2 regions of the Paraburkholderia sp. GAS199 genome follow, and region 1 is predicted to be linked to the other one. Evidence: riboswitches for the same ligand, from Rfam matches in the RefSeq annotation. Region 1 holds a riboswitch; the other holds the start of a gene.
What was found. A riboswitch is a leader RNA that binds a small molecule or an ion and turns the genes downstream of it on or off. The one in region 1 is predicted to bind manganese.
Positions count from the first base shown of each region.

Region 2: linked by a shared signal. The riboswitch ahead of mntP (manganese efflux pump MntP) and the one ahead of P3T18_RS10935 (sodium:calcium antiporter) in region 1 are both predicted to bind manganese.

Region 1 covers NZ_JBNDMM010000002.1:1,092,903-1,096,278, reverse strand. The annotation lists gene P3T18_RS10940 (SphA family protein) at 1-255, opposite strand, end outside; gene P3T18_RS10935 (sodium:calcium antiporter) at 837-1,847, opposite strand; yybP-ykoY riboswitch at 2,002-2,173, opposite strand; gene P3T18_RS10930 (NADP-dependent oxidoreductase) at 2,278-3,297, shown strand.
Region 2 covers NZ_JBNDMM010000006.1:371,911-375,286, reverse strand. The annotation lists gene P3T18_RS23665 (NADH:flavin oxidoreductase/NADH oxidase family protein) at 1-1,189, shown strand, start outside; yybP-ykoY riboswitch at 1,274-1,438, shown strand; gene mntP (manganese efflux pump MntP) at 1,449-2,015, shown strand; yybP-ykoY riboswitch at 2,121-2,303, shown strand; gene P3T18_RS23655 (TMEM165/GDT1 family protein) at 2,313-2,903, shown strand; gene P3T18_RS23650 (MEDS domain-containing protein) at 3,050-3,376, shown strand, end outside.

The DNA of each region.
Region 1 (3,376 bases):
CGTCACATTGATGCCCGCCGTCACCGTTCCGGCAATCGGAATGGATTTGCTCGCGCCCAGCGAACCTTCGTAGTAAATGGTGCTGGCCGATACGACCCAGTCGCTGGTGGGCGGCACGACGCCGGCATAAGGCGTGACCTGCATACCGGTGATCGGCCGGCCGATTCCGCCTTCGGTTGCGAGCGCCGGCTGCGACAAAGCGAGGCCGACGGTGGTGAGAAGTGCTGCGGATCCAGGCAAACGCAGAACGGCCATTTTTTCGCCTCGTCTATCAAACTTTCATTTGTACGCGAGTGCAGTTCGTTGCCATTCGACGATTATGAAAAGGCAGAGGGCATTGTGATTTTTTTGCCCGACACCGCGTGATTTTTCAGACCGACATTAGCCGATTCATAATCGCGACAACTCAAACTTTATTTCTTTCGTGAAGCGAAAATAAGCGAGCGGGCACAGCGCAACCCGGGTTGCCGCAAAGAAAAGAAGCGTTGTCTGGATGGCGTGACGGAAGACATGGCGGGCATGGACGCTCCTTCAGCAACACACGGACGCCGCATTGACTATGCGGGAGGCGCAACGGGAACAGCGAGAAACGTCGTTCAGAAATACTAGCAAACGTCCCGTAAAAGAACAGAGATAAATTTTGTAACCGGACCAGAACCAGCGCATTTCCGCCAGCGCCCGAATTCATCGGCCATTCAAGCGGCATTTTCTGCGTTCGGTTGCGGGTGCACTCACTCCGGGTTTAAAAGCTTGCGGTAATCGTCGCGTTTTCATCGTCATTCGGCTGCGTAAAACAGTCGGCGAGGATCGGCGAATCTTCCCGCCGATCCCATTCTTCAGCGAGTCAGCGTGATTGCCAGATAGACGGCATACAACACGCCGCTCACCAGCAACGCCCACACCGGCACGCCGCGTTCGCGCACGTTGAGCCGCAACCATGCAGCGGCGGCGAGCGTGATCACGATGCCGGTCACCACTTCGATGCGCGGTGTCCACGGCGTCAGCAAGATGCCGATTGCCGGCAGCAGCGTCCCCTGAAACACCATCGCGCCGGTGATGTTGCCGAATGCGAGCGTATCCTTGCCGCGACGAATCCACAGGATGCTGTTGACCTTCTCCGGCAACTCTGTCGCGATCGGAATAATGAGCAGCGACAGCAGCAACGGCGACACGCCGAGCGCCTGTGACACGCCGCGCACGCCATGGATGAAACCTTCCGCGCCCCACACCAGCAGTGCGACGGCGAGCGCCAGTTGCACGGCAATGGTCGCGAGATTCGTCGGAATGCCGATCCGCGAGAGCAGCATTTTGCCTGGCGCTTCCGTACCGTGACCAGCGTCCACCAGCTGATCCGACGCACGGAACGTCATCACCACGTAGGTGACATAGACGCCGACCAGCGCTACGCTAAAAAGCGCCCGCACCAGCATCTGCTCGTGCGGAACGTACATCGCCACCGCCGCCAGCACGAAGGCGCACAGAAAGTAATTCAGGTCGCGCGTGAAACCCGTGCGCTCCGGCGTCACCCAACCCGTGACGCCGCGCGAGCCGAGAATCGCGAGTGTCATCAGGAATGTCGACAGGGTGGACAGCATCAGCGGTGCGCCCAGAATGGCGCCGACGCCGATCTCCTGATTGACCGCGCTGTCGGTCGTGCCGCCGGCGATAGCCAGCAGCGGCACGAGCGTCTCCGGCAAAGCCGTGCCCACCGCCGCGAATAGCGAACCCGTCACGCCCTCGGAAATTTTCAGACGCTCGCCGAGATGCTCCAGCGCATTGGTGAACAACTCCGCCGCCACCAGAATGATCACCAGCATGATGGCGAGTTCGAACAGAAGACCGGTCATGCGCGGCTCCCCGCAAACGAAAGCGCAATGGTGAACTGGGACGTGACGGCGAACGGACGTGCAAACGGCATGCCGCGCAACGGGCGGTGCATCGTGCAAACAAACGGGAAAACAGACAGGGCACGACGATGATTCACAGGGCAACTCCGTGGTCGGACGATAGTGACGAACCCATGACGCACCGCCACCCGTCCGACCAGAACGAAGCAGTACGCCAATGGTCTCGCCAAACCAACCCGGTCGAACGCGCCATGACCCGCAGGCCAAGTATGTTGACGCGTTCTCCTTCAAGGAATGAAGGAAGGCTACTCCCCAATGACCGGGCGATTCTAACGGCGCATCGTGCTTTCAACAAGCTTCGACATATGACAGGCGGCCAGCGCGCCACTGGTAAGATCGACAACCGTATTCGACAGCAGTGAGTCCTCACATGAGTTACCAGAACCGCCAGTGGTTTTACGTCAAGCGCCCCGAAGGCCGCGTCGGCGACGAACATTATGAATTGCGCGAAAGCGAGATCGACACGCAGCTCGCCGCAAACGAAGTGCTGATCCGCGCGCGCATTGTCAGCGTCGATCCGTATATCCGCATTCAGCAGCACGAGCGCAATACCTACGACGTGCCGCATCCGCTCGGCATCGTGCAACGCGCCGGCGTGGTGGGCGAAGTGGTGGCCTCGGCGAGTCCGCTATTCAAAGCGGGCGACTGGGTATCCGCCTACAGCGGCTGGCAGTTGTACGCCAAATGTCACCATAGCGAACTGACGCGGCTCGACCCGGACGCCGCACCGGTCTCCACCGCGCTCGGCGTGCTCGGCATGCCCGGCCGCACCGCATGGTTCGGCCTGATGGAAGCCGGCAAGCCGCGCCCCGGCGACACCCTCGTCGTGAGCGGCGCGGCGGGCGCGGTCGGCTCGCTGGTGGCGCAGTTCGGCAAGCGCGCGGGATGCCGGGTCGTCGGCATCGCGGGCGGTCCGGACAAATGCGCATTCCTGACCGACACGCTCAAACTGGATGGCGCGGTCGATTACCGCGCGCATCCGACGCTCGAAGGTTTGCAGGCGGCCGTGCAAGCGGCGACCGGCGGCGTCGATGTCTATTTCGACAACGTGGGCGGCATGGTCACCGACGCGGTCATTCCGCTCATCAAACGCCGCGCGCGCATCGTGATCTGCGGCGCGATCGCGCAGTACGACGGCGGCCTCGACACACCGGACCTCGCGCCGCGCTTCCTGCAACACATGCTGTTTCAGCGCGCCACGATTCAGGGCATCCTCGCGCGCGACTTCGTCTACCGCATGGACGAGATGCTGAAAACGGTCGCGCCGTGGGTCAAGAACGGTGAAATCGTTTACCAGGAAACTTATATGGACAGTTTCGACGTGCTGCCGCAAGCGCTGAACAGCCTGTTCGAAGGAAAGAATCTCGGCAAGCTGCTGGTGCGCGTTTGATGCGTAGTTGACTGCGTGAGTCGGCGCGGGCGGCAGTCGGTGGAACGACGGCTGCTGTTCGCGGCGATGCGTGAGCGGC
Region 2 (3,376 bases), on a different contig from region 1:
CCCGAACCGGATTGCCAAGGCGGCCATGGAAGAAAACATGGCGGACGCCGATCACGCGCCCTCCGAAAAACTCATGCGCCTCTACGCGGCGTGGGCGAACGGCGGCGCCGGCCTGCTGATTTCGGGCAACGTGATGGTCGACAGCCGCGCCATGACGGGGCCCGGCGGCGTCGTGCTGGAGAACGCCGGCCAGTTGGCGAAATTCTCCCGCTGGGCGCAGACCGGCCGCGCCGGCGGCGCGCAGTTCTGGCTGCAAATCAACCATCCGGGCCGTCAGATGCAGGCCAGCCTCGGTCAGCCGACATGGGCGCCGTCCGCTATTCCGCTCGAACTGGGCAAGCTGTCCAAACGCTTCAATACGCCGCTCGCCATGACGCAGGAAGTCATCGACGACGTGATCGCGCGATTCGCCCGCACGGCGCAACTGGCGGAACAGGCGGGCTTTACCGGCGTCGAAATCCACGCGGCGCATGGCTATCTGCTGAGCCAGTTCCTGTCGCCGCTCACCAACCGCCGGACCGACCGGTGGGGCGGCTCGCTGGCGAACCGCGCGCGTTTGCTGCTGGCCATCGTCGAAGCGGTTCGCGACGCCGTGTCGCCGGCGTTTGCCGTTGCCGTGAAGCTGAATTCGGCGGATTTCCAGCGCGGCGGCTTCACGGCCGACGACGCGCGCCAGGTGGTCGAGTGGCTCGGCGCGTTGCAGGTGGACCTGGTCGAACTATCCGGCGGCAGCTACGAAGCGCCGGCCATGCAGGGCGAAGCACGCGACGGCCGCACTCTGGCGCGCGAGGCCTACTTCCTGGAATTCGCGCGCGACATCCGCAAGGTCGCCAGGATGCCGGTCATGGTGACGGGCGGCATCCGGCGGCGGCAGGTCGCGCAGCAGGTGGTGGAGAGCGGCGTGGAGATGGTCGGCGTGGGCACGGCCCTCGCGATCCATCCCGATCTGCCGCGGGACTGGAAAAGCGGCAAGGACAGCGCGCCCGAACTGCCGCCGATCGTCTGGAGGAACAAGACGCTGGCGTCGCTCGCGAACATGGCGACCGTCAAGTTCCAGTTGCGCAAACTGAGTCTCGGCAAAACGACCGACCCGGCGGTGTCCCCGCTGCGCGCCCTGCTTCTGCAACAGGCCACCGACGCATGCCGCACGCGCCGTTACCGGCGCTGGATGTCGCAACGCGCGGCCTGAACGCTGCGCCACGCGTTTGGCCGACTCGTATTGCCGACCCGTAAGGCCAGTTTAATTACAAAAAGCTTTCTGACGTGATAAGCTCGTGCTGTCTTTGGGGAGTAGCCGGCTTCTACCCAGAAGCGCCTGCGTCAACATTCTCGGTCGCCAGACCGTGGTGCAGGCAGCCCTTTAGTTGGCAAGACCATCGACACACCACGCGACCGGTCGGGCGCGGCGGTGTGTCGCGGTTTCCGCCCGACCACGAGCCACCTCTCTCATGAACCCTGTTGCAACGCTTTTCCTCGCTTTTGCCATGTCCACCGACGCCTTCGCGGCTGCGATTGGCAAAGGCGCGACCCTGCATCGTCCGCATTGGCGCGAAGCGCTACGCACCGGCCTCATCTTCGGTGTCATCGAAGCGCTGACGCCGCTGATCGGCTGGTTTCTCGGCCGCGCCGCGGCACAATACGTATCGGCCTGGGATCACTGGATTGCGTTCACGCTGCTCGGCGTGCTCGGTGCGCGCATGATCTTCAACAGCTTTTCCGCCAGCGAAACTCACGAGACGAAACCAACCGCCCATTCGTTCTGGCTGCTTGCGCTCACCGGTTTTGCGACCAGCATCGACGCGATGGCGGTCGGCGCCGGCCTCGCCTTCGTCAACGTCAACATCTACTCCACCGCCGCGGCCATCGGCCTCGCCACCGCGACCATGGTGACCATCGGCGTGCTGCTCGGCCGCGTCATCGGCAACGTGGTGGGACGACGCGCGGAACTGGCGGGCGGCGTCGTGCTGATCGGCATCGGCTGCGTGATTCTCGCCGAGCATCTGCAGGTGTTGTGAATCCGGCTGCGCGGCGCTCTCATTGAAGTGCGCGCGCCCCACCCCACGCGCCGCGAACCGATTAATGGCGTAAGTTGCGCCGCTCGCTGACGGCGCGGTAGAATCGCGGCTCTCATTGGGGAGTAGCCGCCTCGACTGCAATGTTCGAGGGTGCACGTCAACATACTTGGAGGTCGCCAGACCGCCATGGCGTGCACAGCACTTTGCCTGGCAAGACCGATGACTCGCATTCCGACCTGACCGGGTCGCCGGAGTGCGTGTCATTGCGTTCTTATAGAGCGGCCCGGCCCACAATACATGCAATCATTCCTCGTATCGACCAGCGTGGTCGGCCTCGCTGAGATCGGCGACAAGACCCAGCTTCTATCCCTCGTGCTGGCCGCGAGATATCGCAAACCCATCCCCATCATTCTCGGTGTGTTTGTCGCGACGCTGATCAATCATGCCGCGTCCGGCGCGCTCGGCGCGTGGCTCGCCAGCATTCTCAGCCCGGCCATTCTGAACTGGGCGGTGGTTGCCTCGTTCGCGGTGATGGCCGTCTGGATTCTGATCCCCGATAAGCTCGACGGCGCCGATGCCGTGTCCACCAAACATCCGATGGGCGTTTTCGGCACCACGGCCCTGACGTTCTTTCTCGCCGAGATGGGCGACAAGACCCAGGTCGTGACGATCGCGCTCGCCGCGCGCTTTCACGAGTTTTTCGGCGTGGTGGCCGGCACGACGCTCGGCATGATGCTGGCGAACGTGCCGGTGATCTACCTGGGTCACAAATTCGCCGACCGTCTGCCGACCAAGGCCGTGCACATTCTGGCGGCCGTCATCTTCGTCGTGCTCGGTGGCCTGGCGCTGCGAACCGCGCTGTATCCGCAGCAGTACCCGATGTTCTGATCCGCACGGCAAGCAGAAAAAAGCATATTTCAGCGGGCAATGCCATACCATAGGCATGCGTTGCCCGATTCGGGACGGGTGGCGCCCTTCGGGCTGCCACTTCCCGTCATCAGACCGCACGACCCGCCGTCACCCAGGGGCATTCAATGGACGATCGCATCGCTATCGCCGGCACTTTGATGGACGCGTACCACGTCTGCGCGTTCTTCGACAGCCGCGACCAGGAATACGAAGCCCTGATTCCGTATTACCGGCAGGCCGTGGAATCCGGCGAGAAGAACTTCCATATCGTCGCGCCCAATCTCGCGGAAGATCACCGCGCGAGGCTCGCCGCGGCGGGCATCGACGTCGCGCATTGCGAAGCGTGCGGTCAGCTCGAAGTCGTGACTTGGCCAGAAGCCTATCTCGACGAAGAAGGCCGTTTCGACAAACAGCAGATGCTGCGCATGGTCGATCACCTCACCGGTTCCGGA